3 regions of the Colwellia sp. MB02u-9 genome follow, and region 2 is predicted to be linked to each of the others. Evidence: predicted binding sites of a transcription regulator. Region 2 holds the regulator's gene; each other region holds the start of a gene.
What was found. The regulator MetJ, encoded in region 2, represses methionine synthesis genes. The targets are predictions, from matches to a motif close to TAGACGTCTAGACGTCTA.
Positions count from the first base shown of each region.

Region 1: metK (methionine adenosyltransferase) is a predicted target of MetJ. The motif match lies at 4,802-4,819, and genes of this name have one in related genera.
Region 3: H4J65_RS14450 (cystathionine beta-lyase) is a predicted target of MetJ. The motif match lies at 5,007-5,024, and genes of this name have one in related genera.

Region 1 is NZ_JACGVF010000095.1:238,962-249,802, forward strand. It holds gene H4J65_RS12080 (UbiH/UbiF/VisC/COQ6 family ubiquinone biosynthesis hydroxylase) at 1-299, opposite strand, end outside; gene pepP (Xaa-Pro aminopeptidase) at 444-1,781, opposite strand; gene H4J65_RS12090 (UPF0149 family protein) at 1,934-2,503, opposite strand; gene H4J65_RS12095 (cell division protein ZapA) at 2,739-3,044, shown strand; RNA gene ssrS (6S RNA) at 3,185-3,365, shown strand; gene murI (glutamate racemase) at 3,862-4,716, shown strand; gene metK (methionine adenosyltransferase) at 4,914-6,101, shown strand; gene rsmE (16S rRNA (uracil(1498)-N(3))-methyltransferase) at 6,698-7,444, shown strand; gene gshB (glutathione synthase) at 7,568-8,521, shown strand; gene H4J65_RS12125 (YqgE/AlgH family protein) at 8,599-9,153, shown strand; gene ruvX (Holliday junction resolvase RuvX) at 9,153-9,590, shown strand; gene H4J65_RS12135 (AEC family transporter) at 9,683-10,615, shown strand; gene H4J65_RS12140 (DsrE family protein) at 10,654-10,841, opposite strand, start outside.
Region 2 is NZ_JACGVF010000070.1:144,631-155,471, forward strand. It holds gene hflC (protease modulator HflC) at 1-45, shown strand, start outside; gene H4J65_RS04250 (DUF2065 domain-containing protein) at 175-360, shown strand; gene H4J65_RS04255 (adenylosuccinate synthase) at 487-1,785, shown strand; gene H4J65_RS04260 (malic enzyme-like NAD(P)-binding protein) at 2,502-3,743, shown strand; gene H4J65_RS04265 (sigma-54-dependent Fis family transcriptional regulator) at 4,062-5,486, shown strand; gene ccoG (cytochrome c oxidase accessory protein CcoG) at 5,678-7,057, shown strand; gene H4J65_RS04275 (VOC family protein) at 7,209-7,622, shown strand; gene metJ (met regulon transcriptional regulator MetJ) at 8,071-8,403, opposite strand; gene metB (cystathionine gamma-synthase) at 8,637-9,794, shown strand; gene metL (bifunctional aspartate kinase/homoserine dehydrogenase II) at 9,901-10,841, shown strand, end outside.
Region 3 is NZ_JACGVF010000098.1:69,700-80,540, reverse strand. It holds gene H4J65_RS14465 (CBS domain-containing protein) at 312-713, shown strand; gene H4J65_RS14460 (regulatory protein RecX) at 932-1,444, opposite strand; gene H4J65_RS14455 (hypothetical protein) at 1,731-3,035, opposite strand; gene H4J65_RS14450 (cystathionine beta-lyase) at 3,670-4,857, opposite strand; gene H4J65_RS14445 (DNA polymerase II) at 5,484-7,937, opposite strand; gene dinG (ATP-dependent DNA helicase DinG) at 8,021-10,135, shown strand; gene H4J65_RS14435 (magnesium transporter CorA family protein) at 10,209-10,841, opposite strand, start outside.

The DNA of each region.
Region 1 (10,841 bases), on a different contig from region 2:
CGGCTAACATCTTTTAAAGCAAAGTTTAGCTGTCCATAACCGGCCTTGTCCCAAATGTGCATATCGTAATAAGGCTGGGCACGTTGCGCGATAATATCTTGCCAAACATTAAGCTGGCTAAATATTTGCTGGCTGGCGGCATTAATAGCACTAACACGCACCTCAGGTTCAACGCTTAACGCTTCAATAGGTGCGTTATCAACAATAGCGACACTTAACTGACTTTGTTGGCGAATAGCAAGTGCCAGTGTTAAACCCACCGTACCGCCACCGACAATTAATAGATCAAATTTTTGCATTGTTTTTCACATTTATGTTATTCACATTCACAAGCCCGCAAAGTTGTAGGTAGCTGATTATTTTCCTGCCTATGCACTTGGAGCAGCAAGCCAGCTTTAAGGCTTAAATCACCGGCAAGTCAACATTGATTGACTCCCTAAAAACTAAGCCATCAAAGCTTCAATTTCAGCAATGGTTTTTGGTGCATTGACCGTTAGGTTTTCATAACCTGTTTGGGTTACTAGCACATTGTCTTCAATACGTACGCCAATACCACGCCATTTTTCGTCCACAGTTTGATCATTTTTTGGAATATAAATACCCGGCTCAATCGTCATCACCATACCGGCGACAAAAGGGCGTAATTGCTCTCGCTGTTGACTCGCATGGTAATCACCCACATCATGAACATCAAGACCTAACCAGTGTCCAAGGCCATGAATAAAGTATTTTTTGCAGGCTCGTTGAACTAATAATATGTTTAAATTGCCTTTGAGAATGCCTAAATCATGTAAACCTCTGGTCAGAAAATCACACACTATGCGGTTTAATTCAGCAAGGTTTTGTTCTGGCTTTATCGCGGCAATGGCAAGGTTTTGGCTATCTAGCACTAATTGATAAATCACTTGTTGTGCCGCAGTAAATTTACCATTCACCGGAAATGTACGTGTAATGTCAGCGGCATAACCCGCTAACTCACCACCGGCATCAATAAGTAATAAGTCGCCGTCGTTTAGCACGTCATCATTGTCAGTGTAATGTAAAATATTGGCGTTATCGCCGCCAGCCACAATTGAGCCATAAGCCGGGTAACGCGCACCATTAGTGGCAAATTCGTGCAATAACTCTGCTTCTATTTGATATTCAAACTTACCGGCTTTAGTTTGTTGCATTGCTCTTTGATGAGCGCCGCCACTGATGACATTAACCTGGCGCATAATATCAAGTTCAGCATTTGATTTATGTAAGCGCATTTCATCTAGTAAGTTACTGCAATCAATTAAGGTCGTTGGTGCTTTAACACCCGTGCGACCTGCCTTTTTAATCTCGGCTAACCATGAAAGTACTTGTTGCTGGAATGCCTTTTGTTCATGCTGGCAAATTAATACGGCGGTTTTACCTGCCATTAACGCCAATAATTGCTCATCAATTTCTGCTAAGCTAAAACACTTATTAAACTGATAAACGTCAACCGCTTGCACTTGACCAACACGTCGGCCATGCCAAATTTCTTGCTGAGGATCTTTTTCACGAGAAAATAAAACACTTTCTGCTGACCTTGCGTCATCACCTTTAATTAGGGCTAAAATGGCATCGGGTTCATTAAAACCGGTAAGATAATAAAAGTGCTTATTTTGGCAAAATGGATATTCGGTGTCATTACTGCGGGTAACTTCCTGACCAGCAGAAATTAATGCAATGCTATTTACCGGCATTTGCGCCATAAAATCATTTCTACGCTGACAAAATTCAGCAACGGGCAATAAGGTGTTTTTGATCATGGATACCAGCTTATTTTTATAATTAAATTTTGACAGTTAGGTTTTCAACCTTGAGTGTTTTAAGCTGATTTTTAAGTTATTAGTATTAAAATTTCAGCGTTAAAAGGTCAGCGTTAAGCGTTTTATTACTAAAGAAATTTAACCGCGAAGCGCTAGTGCAAGGTCGCGCTTGTGTCTTGTTGCGCAGGTGGCGCACCTAATTCAGTAAAACACAGTAGTGCAGAGATTCTAACATATTCAGCAATTTCAAAATACGCTTGCTCGGTCGCTTCATTTTCTTCCATTTCGTCTGACAAGTTAGCAATTTCGCCAAAGTCGACCAATACTTCTTTAACATCTTCAGACAAAGCGGCATTTTTTGTTTGTTGTAAACCAAAGCCTAAGTTGAAGCCTTGCACCCACTTACCTAGTGCGTGTCCACGTTCAATAATTGAGTCGTCATCATCAGGTAGCATTAATTGGAAGCCGTAGGAGTCATCAAGGATTTTTTGCCAAATATCACTATAAATGTCTTTAACTAAGCTTTTAATGGCTACCGGTAAACCTTCAGCATTATTAAGCATGTCATTAACCATAGCGATATAATCATTACTTTCAAATTCAAAGCCTGCAGAAATCAAACCTGTTAGCACACCGTGAATTTCAGCAGCATGTGCCTCAATACCTTCACTGGTTAATATCGCTTGTGCGGCGGAAAAATCTAAAGCGGTGTTATCAGACATAAAAATATAAATTCAATCAGGGGGATATTGCTAGCTATCTTAACATTGGCATAGCCTTGATTCCAGAAAAAACCATAGAGATCACTTGCATAGTGTAACGCTCACCGTTATAGTTTCATCTTATGGCGCACTAAGTTTAGTTATCAGTATTTTTCTTGGTATTACAAGCGAGTAGCGCAATTTTTTGAGCTTAGAGCTCAATAAACTAATATTATGCATTGAGAATATACACGCAATGAGCCAACACACAGTCACCATAAATGTTGCCAACAAACGACTAAAAGTCGCTTGTCCAGCTGGAAATGAGTCTGCGTTGTTGCAGGCGGCGAGTGAAATAAACAAACGTTTAGAACAAGACGCCAAGAAAAAATTCTCAACAAAAACTGTTGAGCAGTCGCTGGTGATGATGTCATTAAACCTTGCCCATGATTTAATCCAAGCACGAAATGAGCAAGAGCAAGAACGCGAAAAAATGCAAAGCAAAATTGAACTGCTACAAACCACTATTGCACAAGCAGTAAACCGCACTAAATCTGCCTAATACACTTATTCATCGTTTAACCTATTTTTAAATATACTCTTTTCGTTTAAAGAAACTTCAATTTGTTCAAGCATTAAGCTAACAGGTCTTACAAGTAATAAAAGACTTAATTTGGCTGAGATTATTCGCTATAATGTTTTTGACTTCTGGGGTGTTTGTTGTGAACTATGTCCCTGAGCCGATAAGTTTTACCTAAGGATGTTGATTATTAACTATTGTGCAAGCCCGGCTCGTATCGGGAAGCCTACGGTTAGCATGATACGTCCGCCCTGAACACCCGGTGTTCAGGACAAATGTAAACTGCGGCACCTTGGAAGTCACTTTCCTCTACTTTCTAATTCTGTAACTCATCCTAAAATATCAACAATATTTTTGCGCACTCCTAGAAAAGCAAAAATAATCGCATTAAAAAATTAACCCGCACATTCATAGTTAATCCCTAAACTTTCAATAGTTTTATTTAGCTAAATCTTATCGTAACGTTCAATTTGTCTTAAGATCGCTGTGCTAATTAGCCCTCCTTCCCTTCTCATTGTTTCCTCCCTGTAAAAAAAGAATAAAATAACAAAGTAATTCACAAAGAGAAAAGCAGGAGAACTACATGAGTAAAAGCATGGCAAACAGAGCTTCAAACTTTAACTTACTGACAGCTAAAAACTGGTCTTTAAACGCTCCTAAATCCCCTGTCTTCAGGACTCATCTCAACGGCGGCAGCTTGGCAATCAATACCTATCTCAAAATATGTATAGATCTCATTTGCTTGTTGATAATATACTTGGCCCAACTAACTACACCAAACTTAAGCTGTGCTTAATTAATGCCCATGCAAAACCAAGCTGATATAAAAGCAGCTACTTCAATCCTAAAAAGTAAACGCCAAACGGCTAATGCCGATCCTATTGGTATATTTGACTCCGGCGTTGGTGGTTTGTCTATCACGCAGTGCATTGAACAACAATTACCCCATGAAAATTTGCTCTATGTCGCCGATACCCTGTATGCACCCTACGGTGAAAAATCTACTGAATTTATTCAACAACGGGTTAATGAGATTGCCCAGTGGTTTATTGCCCGTAACGCCAAAGCTATTGTTGTTGCCTGCAATACCGCCACGGTTAATGCTATAGATCAGCTACGGAAAAATATTTCAATTCCAGTTATTGGTGTTGAACCCGCCATAAAGCCGGCAACCCGCATTAGTAAAAACAAAAAAATAGCCATATTAGTCACTAAAGCTACGGCTGAAAATCAGCGTTTTTTAGCCTTAGTGGCGCAATATAGTCATAACAGTGATGTGACTATTCAGCCTTGTCCCGGCTTGGTAGAACTTATTGAACAAGACAAGAAAAACTCGCCTGAGTGCAAATTAATGCTGTTGAGCTATTTACAACCTTTACTCGAAAAAGGGGTAGATACTATCGTATTAGGTTGTACACATTACCCGTTAATCAAAAACTTGATTAACGAAATATGTGGCGACAGCGTAGTCATTATGGAAACAGCACAGCCGGTAACTGAGCAATTAAAACGGCAATTATCCTTACATCAGCTCATTAATCCTCTGAATAATATAGGCACAACGACCTTTTACAGTTCGAAGTATTGCCTAAAACAACAAGCGCTTTTTAGTCACATTTTACAACGGCCACTGCGCTTAAATATGTATCCTTAATAGCGTAACTTCAGGTTACATCTCGCTCAAACTTAATTTTGTCAATAAATGGCTACATAATTTATATTGAAAATTTCCCGTCTTAAAGACGTTTAGCCATCTAGGCGTAAATAAATCTAGAAAAAGCTTAACTAAACAGTTAGAATATCGTTATTAAAGACGATTATTGTTTTTCAGTTAATTTTTACCGAGGTTTTATGTCTACACACCTTTTTACTTCTGAGTCAGTGTCAGAAGGACATCCAGATAAAATTGCCGATCAAATTTCTGATGCGGTTTTAGATGCTATTATTGCCAAAGATAAAAATGCACGCGTTGCTTGTGAAACTATGGTAAAAACGGGTGTTGCTATTATTTCAGGTGAGGTTTCAACCTCTGCTTGGGTAGATTTAGAACAAATTACCCGTGACGTTATTTCTGAGATTGGCTACACCTCTTCAGATGTTGGTTTTGATGGCGCAACTTGCGGCATTATGAACTTAATTGGCCAACAATCACCCGAAATTGCCCAAGGTGTTGACCGAGAAAATCCAGAAGACCAAGGTGCTGGTGATCAAGGTTTAATGTTTGGTTATGCGACCAATGAAACCGAAACCCTGATGCCTGCGCCATTATATTATTCACACCGTTTAGTTGAGCGTCAGGCTGAAGCACGTAAATCAGGAATTTTACCTTGGTTACGTCCTGATGCAAAAAGCCAAGTAACCTTTATTTATAAAGATAACAAGCCTGTAGCTATTGATACCGTTGTGTTGTCAACTCAGCATAACCCAGATATTAAACAAGAAGACTTGCACAGTGCCGTAATGGAAAACATTATTAAACATGTTTTACCTGCCGAGTTATTAACCAAAGACACTAAATATCATATCAACCCAACAGGTCGCTTTGTTATTGGTGGTCCTGTCGGCGATTGTGGTTTAACTGGTCGTAAAATTATTGTTGATACTTATGGCGGTATGGCTCGTCATGGCGGTGGTGCTTTTTCGGGTAAAGATCCATCAAAAGTCGATCGCAGTGCGGCTTATGCTGGTCGCTATGTTGCCAAAAACATTGTCGCAGCAGGTTTAGCTGAGCGTTGTGAAATTCAAATATCGTACGCTATTGGTGTTGCTGAGCCGACCTCAATCTCGATTGATACTTTTGGTACCGGTAAAGTGTCTGAAGAGCGTTTGGTTGAAATAGTACGTGAACACTTTGACTTACGCCCTTACGGTATAACTAAAATGTTAGACTTGCTACACCCTATGTATAAGCAAACGGCGGCTTATGGTCACTTTGGTCGCGAACCATTTGAAATGACTGTTGGCGATGATACCTTCACCGCATTTAGCTGGGAAAAAACAGATAAAGCTGAAGCACTGCGCTTGTCAGCCGGTATTTAATTCGTACTTTGATTAAAGCTTCTGTTTAAAAAAAACCGCTCATTGAGCGGTTTTTTTATTTTCATGCTTGAATTTTCATGCTTTTATTTGCAATAGGCTTATCAGTCATAACGTATAAAAATACTCCTAATATGCTATTGCTTGTCACTATTAGCGAAATATCATCATCCGCTGCCACTTATTTAGACGGTACTTCACCAACCTCAATGATTACAGTGATATACTCAGACAAAGAGAGAAAAATAACACGAGTTATATAATAAGATAGATACAAATAATAAATCGTCTGGCAAGTGACTTATCTTAATAAAAATTCAATCAAGAACAGCAGTATCTCAATTTCAAGTGTTTTAATAGCCTGCGAGTTTTTCTGCTTTATTTTGAACAAGTGCTAACAAAAAAATAATATCATTTTTTTAATATAAACAATTGAATTTACGATGAGTTGCCCTTATTAACAGGCTATATTAGAAATAATTATTACTCATAATTTCTAGCAACAAAGCTTTGGTCTTTAATCGCTATTAACTTTAACCTGAACGGCTACTGTAATATCACTCATCTATAGCTGCGACAATAACCATGGATAACCTTATATGCGTAACCCTCGTATTTACCAAGCACAAGCATTTGAAATAGGTCAAACACAAGTATTAAATGCTGACGCTTTTGGCCATATTGTGCGCGTATTACGACTTAAAGACGGCGATGACATTACACTATTTAATGGCATCGCAGAGCAAGAAGGTTATTTTGAGTATCAAGCAAGACTTTGTAATGTAAATAAAAAGTCTGCTGATGTAGAGATTATTACTAAAAAAATTGTTGAAAACGAGTCGCCACTCAATATTCATTTAGCACAAGGTGTTTCACGCGGTGAACGCATGGACTTTACGCTGCAAAAATCGGTAGAGTTAGGTGTTAATACCATTACGCCTATTTTTAGTGAACGTTGCAATGTAAAACTTAGCGGCGAGCGTTTAGAGAAAAAACACCAGCAATGGCAAAAAATAGTGATCAGCGCTTGTGAGCAAAGTGGCCGTTGCACTGTCCCTATTGTTGCCCTACCCATTTATTTGGATGAGTGGTTACAACAAGACAGTTCAGCATTAAAGCTAAATTTACATCCTAAAGCCCAGCACTCTATTATGAGTTTGCCAATCGAAAACCAACGGGTTCGCCTGTTAATTGGGCCAGAAGGTGGTTTAAGTGATGATGAAATTGCTCGTGCCAATACAGCAGGCTTTCACGATGTTTTACTCGGGCCGCGGGTACTAAGAACAGAAACCGCAGCCCTGACCGCAATAACGGCATTACAATGTCGTTACGGTGATTTAAATTAACTCAGTGTTAAGTTTCGTGCACCATAGAGCAACTAGTAGAAAGACCAGCTAACAGAATTTAATCGCTTGCAGCATATAAATAATGCCATGGCATTTATCAACATATAACCTTTAGGAAAACACATGAGCATAAAAATTGGCGTTGTTATGGACCCTATTGCCCAGGTCAAGGTAAAAAAAGATTCTTCAATGGCGATGATGCTTGAAGCGCAAGCCCGTGGTTATGAAATTTATTATATGGAAATGCAAGATCTCTATTTAGAGCAAGGCGTTTGTCGAGCAACCGCAGCCAAAGTGAAAGTATTTGACGACACTGAGCATTGGTATGAATTAGATGAACGAGAAGACATCAATGTAGCTGACTTAGATGCGGTATTAATGCGAAAAGATCCGCCGTTTGACACTGAGTTTATTTATGCCACCTACATGTTAGAACGCGCAGAAGTTGCGGGCACTTTGATTGTTAATAAGCCACAAAGTTTACGTGATTGTAACGAAAAATTATTTACCGCTTGGTTTCCAGAGTTAACACCAAAAACATTAGTTACACGTAATAATCAAAAAATTAGAGAATTTCATAAAGAGAACAAAGATATTATCATCAAACCCTTAGACGGTATGGGTGGTTCATCTATATTTCGTATTGGTGAGAATGATCCCAATGTTGGCGTAATTCTTGAAACATTAACAGCACATTCAACACAGTATGCTATGGTACAAGAGTACCTACCAGAAATCGTTGACGGTGATAAACGCATATTAATCGTTAATGGTGAACCTATGCCTTACTGTTTAGCCCGCATTCCTGCACAAGGAGAAACCCGCGGTAATTTAGCCGCTGGTGGTCGTGGTGAAGCGCGTCCATTAAGTGCTAGCGACAAATTTATTGCTGAAACTATTGCACCAGAATTGAAAAAACGTGGCTTATTTTTTGTTGGTTTAGACGTTATTGGCAACAAAGTCACTGAAATCAATGTAACAAGCCCAACCTGTATTCGCGAAATTGAAGCAGCATACCCAATAAATATTAGCGGTAAACTCATGGATGCTATTGAGCAAAACATCAGAAAACGCTAGTTAATACCAATCGCAATAAGATTGCTAAAGGCAAAGTGACCTTTAGCGTATTTCTCTCTGATTATTAAGGTATATTTATGGATAGTTTTGAAAATCAACTTTTGATTGCTATGCCCAGTTTAGACGACTCTTATTTTAATAAAACAGTGACTTATATCTGTGAGCATAATGCTGAAGGGGCAATGGGTTTGATCATAAACCTTCCTATCAATGTCACCTTGAACGAATTATTAACCCAAATAGATCAAGATAAAGTTGCCGCACCCGAGTTAGACCAACAAGTCTTAACCGGTGGCCCCGTTTCACAAGACCGAGGCTTTGTTTTACACAGCACACAAGCGGGCTGGAATAGTTCTTTAGCCTTAACTGCTGAGGTAATGATCACGACCTCAAAAGATATTTTATTGGCCCTGGGTACAGCACAAGCACCTGAAAAATATATGGTAACCTTAGGCTATGCTGGCTGGGGACCGGGCCAATTAGAGGAAGAAATTAAAGCTAACTCTTGGCTACTTACCCCCGCTGATGGCGATATTATTTTTAATACCCCTATTGAGCAAAGGTGGAAAAAAGCCACTGATAAATTGGGTATTGATATGGCTCATTTATCCAGTGAAGTAGGACATGCATAATGGCGAGTAAAACCGCCATTGGCGAACGAACAATACTTGGCTTTGATTTTGGCAAAAAATATATTGGGGTTGCTGTCGGTCAAGAAATAACCGGTTTAGCTTCCCCTTTGGGTTCAGTAAAAGCGCGTGATGGTATTCCTGATTGGGACAAAATGACCAAATTTATGCAGGAATGGCAACCTGACTTTGTTGTGGTGGGTTTGCCACTCAATATGGATGGCAGCGAGCAACCCTTGACCCATGATGCGAAAAAGTTCGGTAACCGAGTATCCGGAAGATTTGGCGTCAAAGTTGAATTTCAAGATGAACGCCTAACCACCGCCACTGCCAAAGAAGCACTGTTTGCTGAAGGCGGTTACCGTAATCTTAAAAAAGATAATATCGACGCCGCATCAGCAAAATTAATTATAGAAAGTTATTTTGAAAATCAATATTAAGCCGATTAACCGTGATTACAATCTAGCCTGATGAGTATTAACAAGTACTTGTTTAGCGAGTTTTACTTTGTCGTTAGAGTCATAAGCGTTTAATGGCTATTTTCACCCTTATTAGTCCATTAATTATGGTCGGCTTGCTCGGTTTTATACTGGCTAAAAGTAACTGGTTTAACAAAGCCCAAGTCGATGCCCTAAGTAAATTTACCTTTAATATCGCTATTCCGGCATTTTTATTTCAACAGTTGGCCAATGCGGATATGAGCACAATAAATTTGAATATTTATAGTGCCTTTTATTTACCCTTATTGTTAGTTTATGGCCTAGCTTGGGCGATAAATTACTATTTTCACCAGCATTTAAAACGTGATCTTCCTGCATCCGCGGTTTACGCTTTCGGCGCGGGTTATTCAAATAATGTTATTGTTGGCATGCCTATCGCTTTAATGGTGCTAGGTGAGCAAGTATTGCCAACAATATTTTTAGTGATCAGTTTACACAGTGCACTGCTAATTGGCATTACCAGTGTGTTGGCGGTTAATATTAAACAGTTTAATGGGTGGATATTTCTCAAGCAGACATTTTACAACCCATTACTCATTGCTATTACCGGTGGTTTTATCGTTAATTTAATGACGATAAAGTTACCCGTAATCGTTAACAACAGTCTGTTATTGTTAGGTAAACCTGCTATTACCTTAGCACTTTTTTTACTCGGCGCTTCGCTAGCCTTTTATAAAATTCGCAATGAAGTTAAATTTATTGTTACTGCCAGTCTACTAAAGCTAGTATTGTTACCAACTTTAATCCTATTAACCAGTCATTTTATATTTCAGTTTTCGGCGCTCACCACAATGACGTTAGTGATTTTAAGTGCAAGTCCAACGGGCGTAAATGCTTATTTAATTGCCAAGCAACATGCAAAACATCAAGAGACTATAGCCGGAATAGTAGTGATTACCACCTTAATGTCTATCGTTTCTATCCCCTTATGGATATGGGGTTTGTCGAGTCTCTTTCCTTTATAAAAACTTTATGACAGACTATAAAAGCCTTATTGAAAGCCTTAGAATGGATTAACCTTATAACCTTTGCTTTGTAATACCGCATGAGCGGTCATTGCAGACAAGGCCATTTCAACGCCTGGTGCTAACATGTCATTGCTAATCTCGTAATAAGCGGCCGATTGACCACATAAATAAACCCTTACTTGGTTTTTCATCAAGTCTTGCAACAGTGCGCTATTCGCATTTT
Region 2 (10,841 bases):
AGTAATTTCTTTAATTACCTAAAGAATGGTAAAAAAACTAATTAGTAGTTAAGGTTAAAGAGTAATTTAAAAGCCATGACATTGTCATGGCTTTTGTGTTTTTATCACTTGAAAAATGTACTCAAAGTGTTCTAGATTTGGTTTTCATTGTATGGATTTATATAAGGAATTTACATGCTATCTACGTTGCTAATGGCATTGGCTATTGCGTTAATTATTGAAGGAGTGATTCCGGCACTATTTCCGAATAAATGGCGAGCCTATGTTTTAAAACTAGCCAATGAACCGGTTAATACTATTCGTCAAATAGGTTTATTTTTGCTGTTAATCGGTATTATGCTGTTTTGGACAGTAAATTAATTCCTTTGCTAACTCTGCACTACCACAGGTTTTTTTAATAACGCATTAAAATTCAACAATTATTGCTTGGACTCAATATTGATATTTGATAGAATCCTCGCCTAATTTTCTTACCAAAATGTGAACATGGGTAAAAACGTCGTAGTTCTAGGCACCCAATGGGGTGACGAAGGTAAAGGTAAAGTCGTCGACTTACTTACTGATAAAGCGAAATATGTAGTGCGCTATCAAGGTGGCCACAATGCGGGTCACACACTAGTCATTGATGGTGAAAAAACCGTTTTACATCTTATTCCATCTGGCGTATTACGTGACAACGTAAAATGTTTAATCGGTAACGGTGTTGTTCTTTGTCCTAAAGCACTTATGACAGAAATGGCCATGTTAGAAGAACGTGGCGTACCAGTACGTGACCGTCTTTTAATCAGCGATGCATGTCCATTAATTCTTCCTTATCACAACGCATTAGATGCCGCTCGTGAAAAAGCGCGTGGTAGCAAAGCTATTGGTACTACAGGCCGTGGTATTGGTCCAGCTTATGAAGATAAAGCTGCTCGTCGTGGTTTACGTGTTGGTGATTTATTTTGTGCAGAATCATTTGCGGTGAAATTAAAAGAAATTATGGAATACCATAATTTTGTTTTAACGCATTACTACCAAGCTGAGCCAGTAAGTTATGAAGAAGTACTTGCTGATGCTATGGCTGTTGCTGACATAATTAAAGGCATGGTTGCTGATATCTCTGAAATGCTAGATCAAGCGCGTAAAGCGGGCGAATCTATCATGTTTGAAGGTGCACAAGGTACATTGCTTGATATTGACCACGGAACATATCCGTATGTCACCTCATCAAACACCACAGTCGGTGGCGTTGCTACTGGTAGCGGCTTTGGTCCACTTTACTTAGACTACGTGCTAGGTATTACTAAAGCATACACAACACGTGTTGGTTCAGGTCCTTTCCCAACTGAATTAAATGACGAAGTGGGTAATCACTTAGGCACTGTAGGGCATGAATTTGGTGCAACTACTGGCCGTGAACGTCGTTGTGGTTGGTTTGACGCGGTCGCTATGCATCGTGCGGTGCAAGTTAACAGTATTAGTGGTTTTTGTTTAACTAAGCTTGACGTTTTAGACGGCTTAAAAACATTAAAAATATGTACTGGCTACAAAACAGCTGAAGGCGACATTATTACTGTGCCACCAACAGCAGCTGAAGGTTACGAAAAAATTACCCCAGTGTATGAAGAAATGCCAGGTTGGAGTGAAACCACCGTTGGTGCTACGTCTATTGACGCTCTACCAGCTAATGCGATTGCTTACATTAAACGTATTGAAGAAATTACTGGCGTACCTGTTGATATTATTTCAACTGGCCCAGATCGTATCGAGACCATGATTTTAGTTAATCCGTTTGACGAATAATTAAATTTCTACGTTTTAATCACTTTTTAAAAACCACCTGCTAGGTGGTTTTTTTATCGCTAAAATTCAGTCACTATTTACCTCTGCATTTTTAAATCCCTTTGACTAATTTAACCAATCTATTGTTTCACCAGCAAAAATGGATAAATACAAGACATAAAATGTAGTCAGTAGTTATGCTACTTAGCAGTTTTATAATACGGTATTTTCTGATGTTAACCCTTTTAAGTGAGTAGATAATTAATCCACTCGGTATGGCAAGCTAGTGGCAATATCAGCATTAAAATTTAGCTTAAGCCTTTTTAATCTGGGCGAGAGCATAGTTATAAAGATCATTAAAAGCATGGTTAACACTATAGTTAAAAGTAAAGACAGATCTACTTTGGTTAATTTTGTTAGTCAGTATGAAATGATACAAATTCACAAAGCTTTACAAGTAAAACAAGCGGCTTAAACTTAATCTATATAATTAAACTGCTTATGGTTTGATAAAGTATGCTAATCGCTATTTTGATATCAATAGTTAACGCTTTATGTCCAATATTTAGCTAGGTTATGTGAAATATCAAACTATTCAGGCTATATTAATTATAGCTTGTAGCGAATTAATATATACAAAACAGCTTGAAATTAGACATCGCATTGCAATAGTATATAAATAACCATAATAGCTCTAACGTAAACTCACGCATAAGACTCACACATTAGGAATAAACATGACAGATCTTCGCCAACAAGCACTTGATTATCACCAATACCCAACGCCGGGCAAAATTAGTGTTGAATTAACGACCCCTGCTGAAACAAGCAAAGATCTCTCGCTCGCTTATAGCCCTGGTGTTGCCGAACCTGTTCGCGCCATTGCTGAAAATCCTGATGACGTTTATAAATATACCGGCAAAGGCAATACCGTTGCTGTTATCACCAATGGTACCGCTATTTTAGGTTTAGGAAACTTAGGGCCAATGGCCTCTAAACCTGTGATGGAAGGCAAAGCGTTATTGTTTAAACGTTTTGCTGGCATTAATTCGTTTGATATTGAAGTTAACCATAAAACCGTTGAAGACTTCATTAACACGGTAGCTAATATTGCTGACAGCTTTGGTGGCATTAACTTAGAAGATATTAAAGCACCTGAATGTTTTGTTATTGAAAAGGCGCTCATTGAACGCTGTAAAATACCGGTATTTCATGACGATCAACACGGTACTGCTATTGTAACGGCAGCGGGAATGATAAATGCGCTAGAAATTCAAGGTAAAGAACTTCGACACGCTAACATTGTTTGTATGGGGGCTGGCGCTGCAGCCATTGCCTGTATGGAACTGTTGATTAAATGTGGCGCACAACGTGAAAAAATTTATATGCTCGACACTAAAGGTGTTATTCACACCCGCCGTGACGATTTAAATGAATATAAAAAATTATTTGCTAACAATACGGATAAGCGCACGCTAGAAGACGCCATCGATGGTGCTGACGTATTCATTGGTGTATCTGGCCCTAATTTACTATTACCTTCACACATAAAGCTTATGGCCGCTAAGCCCGTGATTTTTGCTTGTTCAAATCCAGATCCAGAAATTAAACCTGAACTGGCTATGGCAACACGCGATGATTTAATTATTGCTACCGGTCGTTCAGACTACCCAAACCAAGTAAATAACGTACTTTGTTTCCCCTTTATTTTCCGTGGCGCTTTAGATGTGCGCGCACGTATCATTAATGATGAAATGAAAATTGCCGCCGTACATGCCATTCGCACCTTAGCAAAAGAGCAAGTGACGGCAGAAGTATTAGCGGCTAGTGGCTGTGACGAGTTAAATTTTGGTAGAAATTACATTATCCCAAAACCTATGGACTCACGTTTACGTTCGGCTGTCGCTATTGCGGTTGCACAAGCAGCAGTGGACTCAGGTGTAGCGGCACTCGCAATGCCAGCGAATTACCAAGGCTAACGGTTACGCTTGTAAGCAATGTAGCCTTAGATCGAGAATGAAATAGAAGGGAAGCTTATTGCTTCCCTTTTTTTTGGGCATTTTTTAATTTAACGTTCAACGTTCAACTTTTAACTTAGACATCGGCAACATCAAACATGGCTAATAAATTGATAACAGTGAATGAGATTGGCACGATTTGCTAGCGTAGTTACAAAATTGCTACTATTATAGCTATTGCTAATATAGCCACGGTATATCGTGGTTTACGATTAACCTCGATATTTAGCGTAAATAACGTAGTTTATTCGTGCCTAGTAAGTCACTTTAGGAAGATCAATGGATAAAGAAATTAAAGCCTATCTCGCCGATTCTGAATTATTACTAAACGCTGTTGGTGAAGGTATTTACGGTTTAGATACACAAGGGCGCGCTATTTTTATTAATCCTGCTGCAGAAGCCATGACCGGCTGGTCTTACGCTGAACTATTGGGACAAAATATTCATCAGTTTCATCATCATAGCTATAGCAATGGTGAGCCTTATCCTGCTTGTGAATGTAAAATATTCAATACCGCGCTTGACGGTATTTCTCGACAGGTGAGTGGTGAGGTGTTCTGGCGCAAAGATGGCAGTAACTTCCCTGTTGAGTACACAACACGAGCGGTTTATAAAAATAACCATATTATTGGCGCTGTTGCGGTATTTCGTGATGTGAGTCAGCAACAACAAATTGAGTTGGCACTGCGCAGTGCCTTGGAAAATGTACAATCACTTACTGAGCAGCTTCAGGCTGAAAATACCTATCTACAGAATGAGTTAGCGCAAGAGTGGTCGTCTGCTGGCTTGGTGGGTAGCAGCCCAATAATCACCAAAATGTTGGCGCAAGTAGAGCTAGTTGCACAAACTGATAGTACCGTACTTATTTTGGGAGAGAATGGCACAGGTAAAGAATTGGTTGCTCGTAATATTCATGCCTTAAGTCAACGTAAAAACTCTACTATGGTAAAAGTTAATTGTGCTGTATTTACCCCCAGCTTACTTGAATCTGAACTATTTGGGCATGAAAAAGGCGCATTTACTGGCGCTACTGAACGACGCAAAGGCCGTTTTGAATTAGCGAATGATGGCACGTTATTTCTTGATGAAATTGGTGAATTATCCATGGCAGCACAAGGCAAGTTACTACGGGTATTACAAGAGCAAGAGTTTGAACGGGTCGGCGGCAGTGAAACTGTTAAGGTTAATATAAGGGTTATCGCGGCTACTAACCGTGATTTATCGGCGATGATTACCCAAGGTACATTTAGAATTGATTTGTTTTATCGGCTTAATGTTTTTCCGGTTACTGTTCCACCGCTGCGTGAGCGCCAAGAAGATATACCACTGTTATCACAGGCGATTATCAGCACACTGAATAAAACGCTAGGTAAAAATATCAGTGCTATTAGTAACCGTAGCTTAACTCAATTAATGCAATATCAATGGCCCGGTAATATTCGTGAATTGCAAAATGTACTTGAGCGCGAGATAATTTTAACTAAATCGACTATTCTAAACTTTAACTTTAAAACCTCGTCAAAATCACTTACCCCTCCTGTTATTGAAACCTTAGCACAAGTGGAAACCCGCTATATATTAAGTGTGTTAAAAGCCTGTAAATGGCGCATTGGCGGTGAAATAGGTGCCGCTAAGCAGTTAGGCTTACCTGAAAGTACATTACGCTCTCGCATGAGTAAATTGAAAATTGTACGTCCTAACTAATAACTTCACTATAAAAATAATATGCAAGGCACGATATATCGCTAATGCACGATATATCGTGCTTTATGGTGGGTACTGTAAAGAATATAAAGTTATAAATATGATATTAAACAGTGAGTTAATTTAATTTTATAACTTGGTTCATATTTTGCTATTAGTAACTATCCTAACGTTAGTTTTAGCAGTAAACCATGAAGTTTGATTTTAAAGCAGAAGATTTGATCATTAAGCCCTACAAATCTGAATCCTCAGTCTATGTTCGTCAACAAAAAGGTCGTTATCAGCGTATTCGACAATTCACTGGCTTAGCCTTTGTTTTATTATTTATGTTGATGCCTTGGCTTAATTTTCAAGGTAATCAGGCTGTTTTACTGGATATAGGTAAGCAACAGTTTCATATTTTTTCACAAACATTTTTTCCACAGGATTTTATCATTCTAGCGGGATTATTACTGGTTAGTTGCTACTTACTTTTCTTTTTAACCACGTGGCTTGGTCGAATTTGGTGTGGTTATACCTGTCCTCAAACCGTATGGACCTTCAGTTTTATTTGGGTTGAAGAATGGTTGGAGGGTACGCGCAATAAACGTATTAAACGTGATGAACAGCCATTGTCATTAGAGACCTTAGCGAGAAAATCAGCCAAGCACTTTATTTGGGGATTAATCGCATTTTTTACCGCAACAACATTTATCAGTTATTTTTTACCGGCCCGCGCACTGTATCTTGATTTACTACAATGGCAGTGGGATGGCCTGACAACTTTCTGGGTGCTGTTTTTTGCTGTTTGTACCTACGGTAATGCCGGTTGGTTACGTGAAAAAATGTGTATTTACATGTGCCCGTATTCACGCTTTCAATCCGCCATGTTCGACAAGAATACCCTAGTGGTTGCTTATGATAAATTGCGTGGTGAAAGCCGCGGTGCTCGTAAACGTCACCAGCAGCCAAAAGACCTAGGTTTAGGTGATTGTGTAGACTGTAACCTTTGTGTGGAAGTGTGCCCAGTGGGTATTGATATTCGTAACGGCTTGCAATACGAATGTATTAATTGCGGTGCTTGCATTGATGCCTGTGATCAAACCATGAGTAAATTTAATTATGCTAAGGGCTTAATTAGTTATACCAGTGAAAATGCACTAGAAGGTAAAAAGGTTAAATTACTACGGCCGAAAATTATTGGCTATGCTGTTATGTCGGTATTAGCCATGGCGTTTATGATTTTTACTATTCAAGTGCGGGTGCCAATTGAATTTTCTATTTTGCGGGATCGTGGCACATTATTTCAGCTCGACTTTCAAGATAAGGTGACGAATAGTTACTTATTGAAAATTACTAATAAATCAAAAGTTGATCGCCAATTTAAGATCACAGTATTGGAAAAAGTAGTAAGTTTAAGTGTTGACGGTAAGGTGATGATAAAAGCGGGTGAAATCGCCAGTGTACCTGTACATTTAACGATGCCCCCGGAAAACATCAGCCAAAAAATTACGTCAGTGACACTGACTGTTGCCGTTGATAATATGCCGGAAATTAAGGTTGTTAAGCAAACTAAATTCTTTTCAAAGTAATTAATTTTTTAGCTAGTGGCTAGTGATTGTGAAAAAAGATCTCTAGGTGAGGTTTTTTTAATTACATCATGCAAAGTGCATTACGGAAGAAAAATACGTTAAAATAGCATGACTTGGACGATGAGTAGTGAAAATGAATAGAGAACAAAGCATGACCAAAACGATCAAACAAAGCATAGCCAATATTGCCCTCGTGGTTGAAGACTATGATGATGCGATTGCATTCTATAGCAAAAAATTAAACTTTCAGCTGATTGAAGATACTGACTTAGGCGGCGGAAAACGTTGGGTGCAAATATCACCACCGAATTCAAATGGCACCAACATACTGCTTGCTAAAGCCAGTAACGACGCGCAAAGCCAATCAGTGGGCAATCAAGCGGGCGGACGAGTATTTTTATTTCTGCAAACCAATGACTTTTGGCGCGACTATCAACAGATGAAAAGCCAAGGTGTCGAGTTTAACGAAGAGCCGCGCGTGGAAGAATATGGCACGGTTGTCGTGTTTAAAGATTTATATGGGACAAAATGGGATTTATTGCAGTTAAATGATGCGACTGGCTAGATTTATAGCTATCAGCTATCAGTTATCAGCCGTCAGTCATGAGTTAATGTAGCTGCTTAGTTAAATTCGATGATATTAAAGTTTCAGTTATTAAGCTTTTTAATGTGTGGACACTATGAAAAATTAAGGCTTAGTAAATCAAAATTATGTAAAGCTGGATGCTGGCCATATGGGTGACGGGCATAATGTTATTTTATTTGAACGACGCTGACTTTAAAAGTCACTTTAATGCAAACTAAAGCAATATCGTTCCAGTTTGAAGAATATTCAAATAGCGCTGATGAACAGAAATAATTATTTTTTGATATGTAGCGGCATACTACAGGCGGTATTTCGCTATATATTTCAAAGCAACTCTTGCTAATCACCCCTATTTTTCAGCAATAAAAAAGGCGCTAATCAGCGCCTTGTTTATTTGCTTGTTGTACTAATTGTTGTGCTACTCGTTTTAATCTTCTAATTCCGCTTCGTGTTCACTAAAGTCAGTTATGCCTTTTGCTTCCAAAGCCCGACGAACACTCGCGGGTAATTTTTGTGTGTTGTCTTTAGCCAAGTCACTATCATCAGGTAATGGTTGGCCAGTAAAAGCATGTAAAAACGCTTCACATAACAATTCACTGTTGGTGGCATGACGCAAGTTATTCACTTGGCGACGTGTACGTTCATCAGTGAGCACTTTTAACACACGTAAAGGGATAGACACGGTGATCTTTTTGACTTGTTCACTTTTCTTCCCGTGTTCGGCGTATGGGTTAATATACTCGCCATTCCACTCTGCCATGAATATTCCTCTATGCTAATTAATTGAGATAAACTTATCGATGTTAAACCTGTTTGGTAGGCCAGTTTATGATAAATTTATTCTTACTACTTGATTTTACTGGTTGTGGGGCCTGAGTCAATAACGAATGTGTAGAAGTTTAGAAGTCTAAAGTACTTGACCCAAGAACTTAAACCATTTAGATTGATAGACGTCCAAACATCTATACAGAAAATATTTTTACCGGAGTACACATGAGCGAGAAAAAAATTGCCACTACCGCTGTTCGAGCAGGTATTAATAGCGACCAACACCATGGCGCTGTTATTCCAGCTCTTCACCTTTCAAGCACCTATGCACTGAAAGGTTTTAATGACAAGCGTCAGTTTGACTATTCACGCACCGGCAATCCAACTCGCGCTACGTTTGCCCAAGCTATTACAGATTTAGAGCAGGGTGCCGTTGGCATAGTGACAAATACCGGCATGTCAGCGGTGCATCTTATTTGCCAATTACTTGATACACAAGACACGGTTGTTATTCCGCATGATTGCTATGGCGGAAGTTTTCGATTATTTACCCATCTTGCCAAGCGGGGGCAGTTTACGCTCGTGGTGGTTGATCAAAACGATCAACAAGCCTTGGCGCAAGCCTTAGCAACAAAACCTAAATTAGTCTTAGTTGAATCACCGAGTAATCCATTGTTACGCTTAGTTGATATTGCTGCCATTACCAAACAAGCCCATCAAGTTGGCGCATTAGTGGCGGTTGATAACACCTTTATGTCGCCGGTATTGCAACAACCCTTGCTATTGGGTGCTGATATTGTTTTTCACTCTACCACCAAATACATTAATGGTCATAGCGACGTGGTTGGCGGTGTGCTAGTCACCAAAGAACAAGCCTTAGGTGAAAAACTAGCTTGGTGGGCAAACTGCATTGGTATTACGGGTTCAGCTTTTGATAGCTTTTTAGCTTTGCGTGGCTTAAAAACTTTGCCCATACGGATGAAGCAGCATCAAATTAATGCCAATGCTGTGGCAAAATTTTTGCAACAGCATTCGGCTATTCAACAGGTTTATTTTCCGGGTTTAGCTAGCCATCCGCAACATGAATTAGCTAAAAAACAGCAGTATGATTTTGGCGCTATGATGAGTTTTGAGCTTAAAGGTGGCGTTGAAGCGGTTAAAATACTGTTTGATAAACTTGAACTTTTCACCTTGGCACAATCACTTGGTGGTGTTGAAAGTTTGATCTGTCATCCCTCAACCATGACCCATGCGGGGATGGAAATTGAAGCACAACTTACCGCCGGTATTACCCAGTCATTAGTGCGACTTTCTGTTGGTATTGAAGATATTGACGATATACTGGCCGACCTATCTCAGGCGCTCGATGCCAGCCAAGCTTAAAGTGGTTATCCATAGTTATCCATAGTTATCAATGTACTTTGGCTGCGTGTTATATATCAATAATTTAAAGGCGGTATGACAAGGTTGTCATACCTGTGGTAGTAAAATGATCGGTTCAAATACAGCGGTAACGCTTAGCTCTGCAAAAAATCACTTGGCAAAAGTTGCCTGTAATGTCCATAAATTTGGTGGTAGTAGTTTAGCTACCAGTGCTTGCGTTGAACGTGTGGTGGATATTATTCGTCAGCATTGCCAGCTCAATGACATTATTGTGGTATCTGCTAATGGCAATACCACAGATGCATTATTTACTCTTTATCAACTCGCGGTTGAGCTTCAGGAAATAACTTCGCTGAACACTGAGCAAGTGAGCACGAGTAATGACCTAAACACCTTACGTGAGCATTTACGGGTAACTATTACTGCCCTTGATGCGACGCAAGCTCAGTTAATTGATGAACTGTTAAATGCCAGTAGTGCCGCCAGACTGAAAAGTTTACTCAAGCAAGATGTTGCACAAATAACAGAACATTTACTGAGTGATCCGCTAAGTGCTCCCCTTAGTGAGCCATTGAGTTATCAAAATGACTTATTGGCCTTTGGTGAGGTTTGGTCAGCGCGCTTGTTATCTGCGGTATTGAGTGAAAGTGTGTGTCCAAGTTATATGTTGGATGCCAGAGACTTTCTTTTACTAAAAGATGAAAAAAATTGTGCTATTGACTATAGCGTGAGCCAAGAAAACTTTTTACCGCTTCAACAACAAGACCAACTGGTGATCGTTACCGGTTATATTGCGCGTAATCAACAGCAACAAGCCTGCACGTTAGGGCGCAATGGTAGTGATTACTCAGCAACCATAATGGCGGCACTATCAGGCGCGGGCAATGTAACGCTTTGGACTGACGTTGATGGTATTTATAGTGCTGACCCAAGGCTTGTACCTTTAGCGAGAAAATTACACCGTTTACCTAATGCGGTTGCCAATGAACTGGGCCGTTTGGGTAACCCAGTATTACATGCCAAAACCTTACAGCCATTAACCAACCA
Region 3 (10,841 bases), on a different contig from region 2:
TTCAAAACGATTGAGTGATAAAATTTATAAGGTGAATACCTACTGAGTAAATTTTATAGCTTGTATTTAGCCATTTTTTCGCATGAAAAAGTAGAACGCTTAATTAATCAAATGGCTATAACCATAGCTTATTCGCTTGTTTCATCGCTTATTATTCGCTGGATTGAAAAAAAATTATAGTATTCTTTGACTTATATTAGATATGCCGTTTATATTCTATTAAGCTCAATGACCGAAACTTAAGCTCAAAAAATATCCGGTCTATCTTTTTACATAATGAAAATTATTACTAAACTAAAAGGTGATTTACCATGCTTCAATCAGTTGGTTTGCGCGATTATATGATCACTAACCCAATCAAGGTCAAAGAGGATGATAATTTATTAGATACGATGAAAATCATCATAGATAATAAAGTCTCAGGGGTTTGTGTAATAAATGAAAAGAAAGTCCTCGTAGGCGTACTTTCCGAAATGGATTGTTTAGCCGCCATACTCGAAAGCACTTACAACAATATTGGTGTTGGTTTAGTGAGTGAATATATGACTAAAGAAAATATAGTTGTTGCTCACCCTAGTGATGACATTATCAATGTCGCTCAGGACATGCTACTAAAAAAACATCGTCGTCGACCTGTGATTGAAGATGGTAAGTTGGTTGGGCAGGTTTCTTGTCGGCAATTACTGACAGCAGTTAATAAATTTAATAAGTAAATTTATTAACTTTATTAAAAGTACCAGATTTTTTATCACAGTACGGGCAAATAAGAGCAGTGACTTTATCTTCATTGATGGTTTTTTAGTCGCTTACACTGTTTTAGGCTTTATCAAACATAAGCCATGGTGCAGCATGCTTTAGCCATAATTGATTATGTTTGATAAAGCCCATTTTTGATTGATGTAGCTATCTGATTAGCGACATTAGAAAGTGTTTATTTATCGCCTTGTTCACTGAATTTGACCGCTTTATCGGCGATTGAGTAGGTAAAGCCTTTGGATATTAAATGCCGTAGCGCTTTTTGCTTTAATTTCATATCGTCAATAGGCTCTTCGCCAAACTTTCTGATCTTTAATGAAAGCGCCTTAGCAAAATAATCATCCTCAGACGTTTCTAACGCCCCAACACAGTCATTAATGATCTTGGATGCAAATCCCTTTACATACAATTTTTCTTTGATTTTATTAGGGCCAATATTTTTTTCTGATAAACTTGTCGTTAAGCGTGTTGCATAACGAAAATCATTAATAATGTCATGTTCTATCAGATAATTAAGTGCTGGCTCATTAAATTGAGTATCATCTTTAAACAACATATTGGCTTTTTGAAGTAACGTTTTTGCAGAGTAATCTCCATACCTTTCAATCATCCAAATCATATAAGATTTGACCCGATCATAAGAAATCACTTGTGGCTTTGCCTCTTTTTTACTTGTTTTTTTATACATGTGGCTACTTTGTTACTTTCAAAATCGGGTTTATTATAAGTCAGTCTTGCTTATACCAATTTCATTAATTAGGTGGTCTACTTTATACGCAGTAAAAATGACCAAATATAAGGTATTTATTTTAATAAATAGTGGTTCTAATTATTAAAATAAATAACGCAGTAGTTGGTTATTTTAACCAGTAAAAATCATCAGATAATTAGTGAGATTGGTATTAAACGCTTAGGCATTAAATGTCCATCAAGGTTTGCACAAAAGGCCAATAAAATTGGCCTTTTGATGATAATTAATTTTGATTACTACATTGCCATGCATTTAAATAAGATGAGTTAACAATAATCCCATCAAAGCCTTGTTCTTTTATCTTAATCAAACTTTTGAAGGCTTGACGATAGTCTTGATAAGCACCTGTCATCAACGCCACCATTTGCCATTCAGATGAATAACATAAATGATAATAATCGCTTAATGACCTGTTTTCTGTAGCAAATCTGATAACAGAACGTTTATGTTTATATACGCCATACTGAATATAGACTTGGTTATTTTCTGTCTGTAATTGATGATTTAAATTAATATTATAATCACTTAGCCACTCGCTCGGTAAAAGCTTAAAGTACCAATGTGGTTTTTCTGGCGTTAAAATATGCTCTGCAACTTTGATATTGTGCATATTAATATTTTTTTCAGCTGTGCTATCTGTTGCTTCTATATCGTTTGTTTTGTTTGTTTCATCTGTATTGCTTGCTAATGTTATAGCGAGGTTTTGCCCGTTTTCTTTAAATTCTGCACTATCATTAAGTGCTAGAACATTTGCTTGTCTGGTGATCTCGGCTTGCTTGTTATTCTCATCGTCAAACGCAGGCTTTACTGCTATTGCTTTTGGCGCTAGTTTCTCTGTGTTTATATTATTGACTACATTTATTGTTGGCTGTGTTGAGCTATTATAAATATTTGACAATTTTTCTAGCAAAGGGGCTACTTGCGGGCCTAAAAGTAATCCGGCCATTAAAGCAATGAAGAGTTTAAAGTTAATTGATTTGAAGTTAAATAAGGCGATTTTTGACTTAAGAGTGAGGTTTTCATCAAGATTAATAGGGTAAATTTTACTTTGATAATATTGGCTAATTTCCCCTGAGCTATATGATTTTTCTAATAAGGTATGGCCCCATAATTCAATAGTCAATAATGAGCTACCATAGCGTTGCCATGCCAGTAGCTGTCCTAACAAGTCATGTATATCCGTTGAAATCAAATCAGCATTTTCAAATGCCCAAATAGTGATAACTTCTTTGTCTTTGTTCTCAATTAAATACTGCTTGGCATTTTCAAGGAACTGTTCATTAGTTTCTATTGAGGAAAACTGATCGATACCGGCCGTTACTAAGACACGAGTTAAATCATCGAGGTGCTCAATTTTTCCTGGTAAAAAAACAACTTGATGATGTTCAGGGATATTTTCAATATAGGTTTTTTTTAAACTCGCTAACAGCTTTTCAGATTTGCTGGTAATAACTCGGCAAACTCCTGTTTCTATCACAGAATATAAAAGTTGAAATAAACCTTTTCTTATGGGTGAATCATTATTCATTCAACTCTCTTATATCAAGTACTATACATAGAACACGGATCACAACTTACTTTGCCATAATACTGACTATAATTATGATTTCTCACATATTACAACAAGGCAAAGGATGAAAACAAGTAAACTGTTTTGATCATCCCTCACTCGTTGTGTTCTGGTATGTTTTAAAAGCAGTAAAGCATTAAGCGTTTGATATTTGGCCTTTGATCTTTATAACCCGTATCAGGATCTGTTAGACAATAATATCTGTTGAAAGTAGAGCTAGACTCTGGCTAAACCCTGGCTAAATGGTAAGGTTCAAAAGTGCTTGCAGGCAAATACTTTATTGTACTTTATCAGTGCACACCTGAAAAATGCTAACGTGTGCTGTTTTACCCTAATAATTAAGGAAAAAGATAATTCAATGAAAAGTGCTTTATCTTGCGATAAGTTGTAGCGATGCAAAATAGGTCATGCTCATAGCCGCTAGAAAACGGCTTTGAATCAATTTATGATTAAATTCAAAGTCCGTTTAAAAGGCTTTATTTAACATCAGTCGTTAAACAAAATTTGCTACGAATTCTTAAGTTAAGTCACTTGCTATTGTTAAGTTCACTAGTGCAATACTAACTTGACAGATTAATGATACAAAATGCTCTTAACTACCTTGTTGCTCAAGCACTTGATTAAAATGCGCAAACCCTTGTGCTAAATCATCAATTAAATCATCAACATTTTCCAAACCCACATGCAAACGAATCAAGGGAAATTGATATGGCCAAGTGGTTGCAGTGCGCATATTATTAACCTTTGAAATACCTAAAACAAGGCTTTCAAACCCCCCCCACGAATAACCCATTTTAAAATGTTCCATGCTGTCTAAAAATGCCGTTAATGCCGCTTGATTCCCCTTGTTTAATACAAACGAAAACAAACCATTTGAGCCGGTAAAATCACGCTTGAATGCTTCATGACCTGGGCAAGATGGTAGCGCTGGATGTAATATAGTTTCAACCTCTGGGCGCGTTGACAACCAATGCGCTATTTTAAGTGCACTGGCCTGATGCTGCTGTAAACGTACGCTTAATGTTCTAATACCACGCATGGCTAAGTATAAGTCATCAGGAGAGGTACATTGCCCCATAATATAGCTGCTTTCACGCAATTGTGGCCAATGCTCAGCGTTTGCTGTTGCGGTACCTAACATGACGTCTGAATGGCCAACAATATATTTTGTCGCTGCTTGTATTGAAACATCGACACCGTAGTCAAAGGGTTGAAAATTTACCCCTGCTGACCAAGTGTTATCTAACATCACGATACAGTTGTGCCTATGAGCCACTTCAGCGATGGCGGGAACGTCTTGCACCTCCATGGTAACTGAGCCCGGTGATTCAAGAAACACCACACGGGTATTCGCTTTAATTAACGCTTCGATACCTGAACCAATCAGTGGATCATAATAGGTCGTTTCAATACCTAACTTAGCTAATATTTTATCGCAATAATCACGGGTGGGTTCATAGGTGCTATCAACCATTAAGATATGATCGCCCGTTTTAACAAAGGCTAGTATGGCATTAGTAATTGCCGCAGTACCCGACGGATATATGGCACAACCTGCGCCACCTTCTAACTCGGTCATAGCATCACTAAATGCGAACGAGGTTGAGGTACCACGACGGCCATAAAACAACACCTGATTAGTTTTATTTGCTGTGGCATGCTTCATTTCTTTGACAGAGTTAAATACTACGGTAGACGCGCGCTCTACGGGTGGGTTAACGACACCGCGTGTCCATTGGCTTTTGCGGCCGGCATTAATAAGTTTTGTTTCTTTTTTCATCTCTAGGTTACACTCCACGGTTGTATTTTTGGATATCGCTCGATAAGGGACTTATCCTTTTGAAATCAAGCAGCGCTGACAATTCACCAAGCGGCTAACTCATTTTTAACTTCAGCTTGCTAAAGTTCACACTTTTCAAAAATCAATTATAGCTATCTAGCCATCTATAGGTATTTGTATCGCGAATTAAATAAAGAAGCACGCTTTATTTTGTCATAACATAGTCGTGAACAGTATTAAGCAGATAAAATAGTATCATATGAGTAGTAGCCATTTGATTAATTAATACCAATCTCACTAATTATCTGATCATTTTTACTGGTTAAAATAACCAACTACTGCGTTATTTATTTAATAATTAGAACCACTAGTTATTAAAATAAATGCCTTATATTTGGTCATGTTTCCTGCATATAACGTAGACCACCTAATTAATGAAATTGGTATAATCAATTTTTTCTGAACTCAATTAAATACCAGCTATAACTTGTAGTTAGGAGATAGGAGTTATTCACCTTATAAATTTACCCCTTAAGCACTTTAACCCTTAAGAGCAAAGCAAGCATTAACTGGGTATAACACTATCAGTTGCCACCAGTGTTAGTCAGTTAGCTCAATTGTCCGTTTTAGCGCTCAAACAAGCTCATTTGGCTATTGGTAATTTCATCAAAACTGGTATTAATAAAAGGTAAAATAGCATCAGCTACCGCCAGCAATTGTCGATCAATGTAAAATTGATAATCCAAAGCAGCGCTTTGACAGCCTTTAGCTTGTGGGCCATTGGTGGTCATGAGATATTCAATCCACCCTTTATTTTGATACTTAAGAGGTTTTCCCTGTTGCTGATAAATTTCATCGGCTAGCCTTGCTGCTCTGACATGTGGCGGCACATTTTTAACGTAAAGTTCAAGCTTTCTGCGCAATCGTTTACGATAATAAAGTAGGCCATCATGCTTACCCGCTAAGGTATCGGCCACCATTTGCTTGATGTAATCAGCAACCGGTTCGTTATTAAAAACTTTCAAATACAAAGTACGTTGAAATTGCTTGGCTAATTCGGTCCAATCGGTGCGAACACTCTCTAACCCTTTAAAAACAAGTTGTTGTTGTTCGCCCTTTTGTACTAAGCCTGCATAGCGTTTTTTTGTACCTATATCTTGGCCACGAATGGTTGGCATTAAGAATTGACTAAAGTGGGTTTCAAATTCAATATCAAGCTCGCTAACAATATTAAACTGTTCTTTAAGTAATTTTTGCCACTTTTGGTTAATGTAATCTTGTAAAACTTTACCAAGCGCCCTACTCTGCTCTGCGCTTTGGTGGTCACCGACATGGACAAATATTGAGTCGGTGTCGCCGTAAATAACTTGATAACCTTTTGCTTCAATCCATGATTTAGTGGTTTTTAGTATGCTATGGCTGCGTTTCGTAATTGAGCCAGATAACCGGGGATCAAAAAATCGGCAGCCGGTTGAGCCTAAAACACCATAAAATGAATTCATAATAATTTTTATCGCTTGTGATAACGCAGCATTTTTATCTCTTTTGGCAATATCTCGCTCTTTCCAAAGCTCAGTGATGATATCGGGTAGAAAATGCTGTTCTCTTGAAAAATAAGCCCCGTCAAAACCCTCTATGGCTGTTTCTGGTGATTTTAAACCTTCAATTAAGCCCATAGGATCAATATTAAAACTGCGGATAATACTGGGATACAGGCTTTTAAAATCTAACACCAGCACATTTTGATAAAGCCCAGGGGTAGAGTCCATTACAAAGCCGCCCGGTGATTCAAAGCCTTGATCACCATCGCCCATATTAGGCGCAATATAGCCACTACGATGTAATTTAGGCAAATATAAGTTGGTAAAAGCGGCGACAGAGCCACCGATTCTATCAATGGCTAAACCCGTTAGCTGTGCCCTGAGCATGGCAAATTCTAATAATTGCGTATGCTGAAAAATTAACAGCACTAAGCGACAATCTTCTAAATTATAAATTGCTAGCGCTGTTTTATCATGATGAAAATTATTAGTTATTTCTTCAATTCGGTGATCAACATCGTCAACTTTTTTGCCAATACCTAGTAACGTATTCGCAACATTGTCGAGTGAAAAACTGGGAAAATTATAAGTAGCACTTTTCAGTAAGTCGATACCATCGAGCACTACACGGCCATTAATTTCAATAAATTGCTGTTCACTACTTTGATTTTTACGCCAATGGGGTGCTTTTTTATCTCGACCAATCGTAAATTTAAGGCCATATAAATCATAACGTTTTTGTAATAAAGCAAAATCAAAATTGATCACGTTCCAACCCATAATAATATCAGGGTCGTGTTGAGTAAACCAAGCGAGCAAACTCACTAATAATTCTTGTTCATTAGCTTGCCAAACAATATCAATGTCACGGGTAGCTTGTTGCTCGCGGGCTATTTCTTCTGCATTAGCAATCATCAACACTTGCTGACAATGCTCGCTATATAGCCCGATAGAATAGAGTTCACCCGACATTGAACATTCGATATCAAGCGATACGCTCGACAGTGCAATGTCAGTTTGTTGCGCTTTATCAATACGTTTACATTTAACCTGCTCAAAGCGCTGGTAAGCTTGATTATCAGCCGATCTCACCTTTACTGCCTGACCAGCAAAGGTGAGATCGGCGGTAATAAAACGCTCCATTAAAAAACGATCATCTGGGCGAATGTCGTCTTCATAACACTTAATACCTTTTTGCTTTAGTACAGCGCGGGCTTGGTAAAAATCACGTAAGGTCAAAAAATACACTGCCGCCACCGCAGCTTGATTAAATGCTTTTAGCGCAAGCGCTTTTATCTCGTCAAGGTTAATGCCTTGTTTAGCTAAAATGTCTTTAACATGAGTCACATCACTAACTTCAACAAAAAAAACCGCACGTTCGTTATCAATAATCAGCTGCACTGGCCCTTGTGGTGTTTTCAACCACAGGGTAATTTCAAGGTGATTGTTTCTGTCTGCCGCATTTCGGGTCAACAGAAAACCACGAGTGCTCGCTAACGATTGAACTACGCCAGGAAGGTTTTCAGGAGAAAGTTGCATTAATGGTTCTAATTACTCATGACAAACTGTTAATATATACAGCAGTGTAAATCATCTTTTGTCGATAGGAAACTACAGCCGCGATGTTAAGCGATAAAATTAAACAAGTTATTAGAACCTCCTATAAAAGCATAGGTGAAAACCTCACCAACTTTAACCCGCGCCAACAGCAAACCTTTTTAATTGCTGAAATTGCCAAAACACTGGCGGGTGATTACGACAAAGTACGTAAAATTATTACTATTGAGGCGGGCACAGGTACGGGTAAGTCTTTAGCTTATGCGCTTGGCGCTATTCCGTTAGCGTTAAATCGCAACAAAAAAGTTTGTATAGCGACCGCCACCGTGGCATTGCAAGAACAACTGGTTGATAAAGACCTGCCCTTTCTAAAAAAACACAGCGGTTTAGACTTTAACTTTACCTTAGCAAAAGGACGCCAACGTTATGTTTGTCGGCAAAAACTCGCGCAAGCGGTGGCGAATGACGACAGCCCGCAAGCCGGTTTTACCTTTGCAGAAAAACCCCAAGCGAGTGATATTCGAACCTTAAATAAGATGCACCAAGCGCTCAATGATAATAGTTGGCCCGGCGATATTGACGCTTGGCCAGAGTCAGTTAATCATCATATTTGGCAACAAATACAAGCCGATAAACATAGTTGCTTAAAGCATGTTTCAGAGCATAGTCATTGTCCATTTCATAAGGCCAGAGAGACCATGGACGCTGCTGATGTCTTAGTGGTTAATCATAGTTTACTCTTGGCTGATTTAGAACTGGGTGGTGGTAAAATATTACCGGCTCCTGAAGACACTTTTTACATTATTGATGAAGCACATCACTTGCCAAAAGTAACACGCGATCACTCCAGTGCAAACCTGACGCTTAAGGGCGCGATTGACTGGCTTAGTAAATTGCCAGAAACCGGTGATAAAATTGCAAAATTGGTTAACTCAAATAGCGCAATTTCTCCCTCAATAAAAATGGCTGACGATTGCCAAGATATATTAGCTGACATGCAAAAAGTGCTGAGTTTTATTGATAATAATCGCAGCCTTTATTTTCACCAACCAGTAAAAAATAGCAAACAGATGCAGATGCAAAACCAGCCACTGCAATTTCGTTTTGAAAACGGCGTTATTCCGCAATCATTAAAGCATTGGGCGGAAGATTTAACCCAGAGTTCTAAAAAATGTTTAACGCATTTAAACAAGCTTTATAACCTGCTGATGGAATCGGTGAAAGACGGTGATACGCAAATGTATTTAGCCGAACCCTTGTTGGCCGAATCTGGCTTTATGATCCAACGCTTGGAAAATTTTAATGCCTTATGGCAAATGTATGCCAAAACGGATAGCGACAAAGGTGCCCCTATGGCGCGTTGGCTGGAGCAAATTGAAGGTAAACGTACTGACTATTTAATGAGCGGCTCGCCAATCGAAGTGGGTTTCACCTTAGAAAATATGCTGTGGTCAAAATGTGAAGGCGCAGTGTTGTGCTCTGCCACTATTCTCGCTTTAAACTCGTTTGACCATTTTCGCCGACAAGCGGGTTTAAGAACCGATGATGGTAGCCAATACCAAAAAGTTGATTCTCCCTTTGATTATCAAAACAACGCGCAGCTGATCGTACCTAAAATGCAATATGAGCCAAGTGCGGATCAGTTTACTGACGAATTAATTGCCAAGTTGCCTGAACAAATCAAACGCGGTAAAGCAACGCTAGTGCTGTTTTCCTCATATTGGCAAATGGACAAAGTGGTGACCGCCCTGCGAGAAAAAACCAAGCTCAGTATTTTGGTGCAAGGCGAACAGTCTCGACAAAAAATCATTGAAACTCATAAAGCCCTTTGTGACAAAAAAGAAGACAGTATTATTTTTGGTACGCAAAGTTTTTCTGAAGGCTTGGACTTACCCGGCGACTATCTCACTAATGTGATTATTACCAAGTTGCCGTTTTCGGTACCATCATCGCCAGTAGAAGAGGCACAAGCAGAATATATCACGGCTAAAGGCGGCAATCCGTTTATGTCTATTTCGGTACCTGAGACCTCGAAAAAGCTGATTCAAGCAACTGGACGACTACTGAGAAACGAAAAAGATTATGGTGTTATTATACTAATGGACCGGCGTGTGGTGAATAAACGTTACGGTAAAGACTTATTAAACTCTTTACCGCCATTTAAACGTATTATTGAGTGAAACGACGCCTAGTTAAGAAACTATACCGGTTTAATTGGGTATAGTTTCCAATAAATTAGCATTTAACTATTTACTACAACCAACGTTTTTTCTTAAATATCATCAGCAGCACCACTGAAACCACCGCCATTACCCCTAATAAAATAAAATAACCATTAGCTGCTTTTAGTTCAGGTATATATTCAAAGTTCATCCCATAGATACCGGCAAGAAAGGTTAAAGGCACGAATAATGCCGTGATCACGGTTAATACCCGCATAGTGGCGTTAAGTTGATGCGAGGTTACAGACATATAGCCATTGATTAAATCACCGCAAATATCGTAATACATTTGCGAAAGGCTCAGCAAACGGTCTAAACGTTCGCGTAAATCATTAACCGTATGGATTTCTTTATCTGTGATGAGATCAGTATCTTCATCATCTACATAAGCTTTGAGCCTTTCTCCCATGGTGACATGGTAGTTAAAAGTACGTCTTATTTTTACCAGTTGTGAGCGGTATGAGGTAATTTGTTTCATCATCTTGTCATTACCACTTGATTGAAAGTCATCTTCAATTTTTTCTAGCTCAGCTTCAAAACTAAACATTTCCTTTAGATAATAACCACAACTGCTGTGGAAAAGCCTCAGTGCCAAATGCACAGGACTACGCTTAAGGTATTTCTCACTGTTTTCGGAAAATAACTCGTTAATCGCTAATGAGCT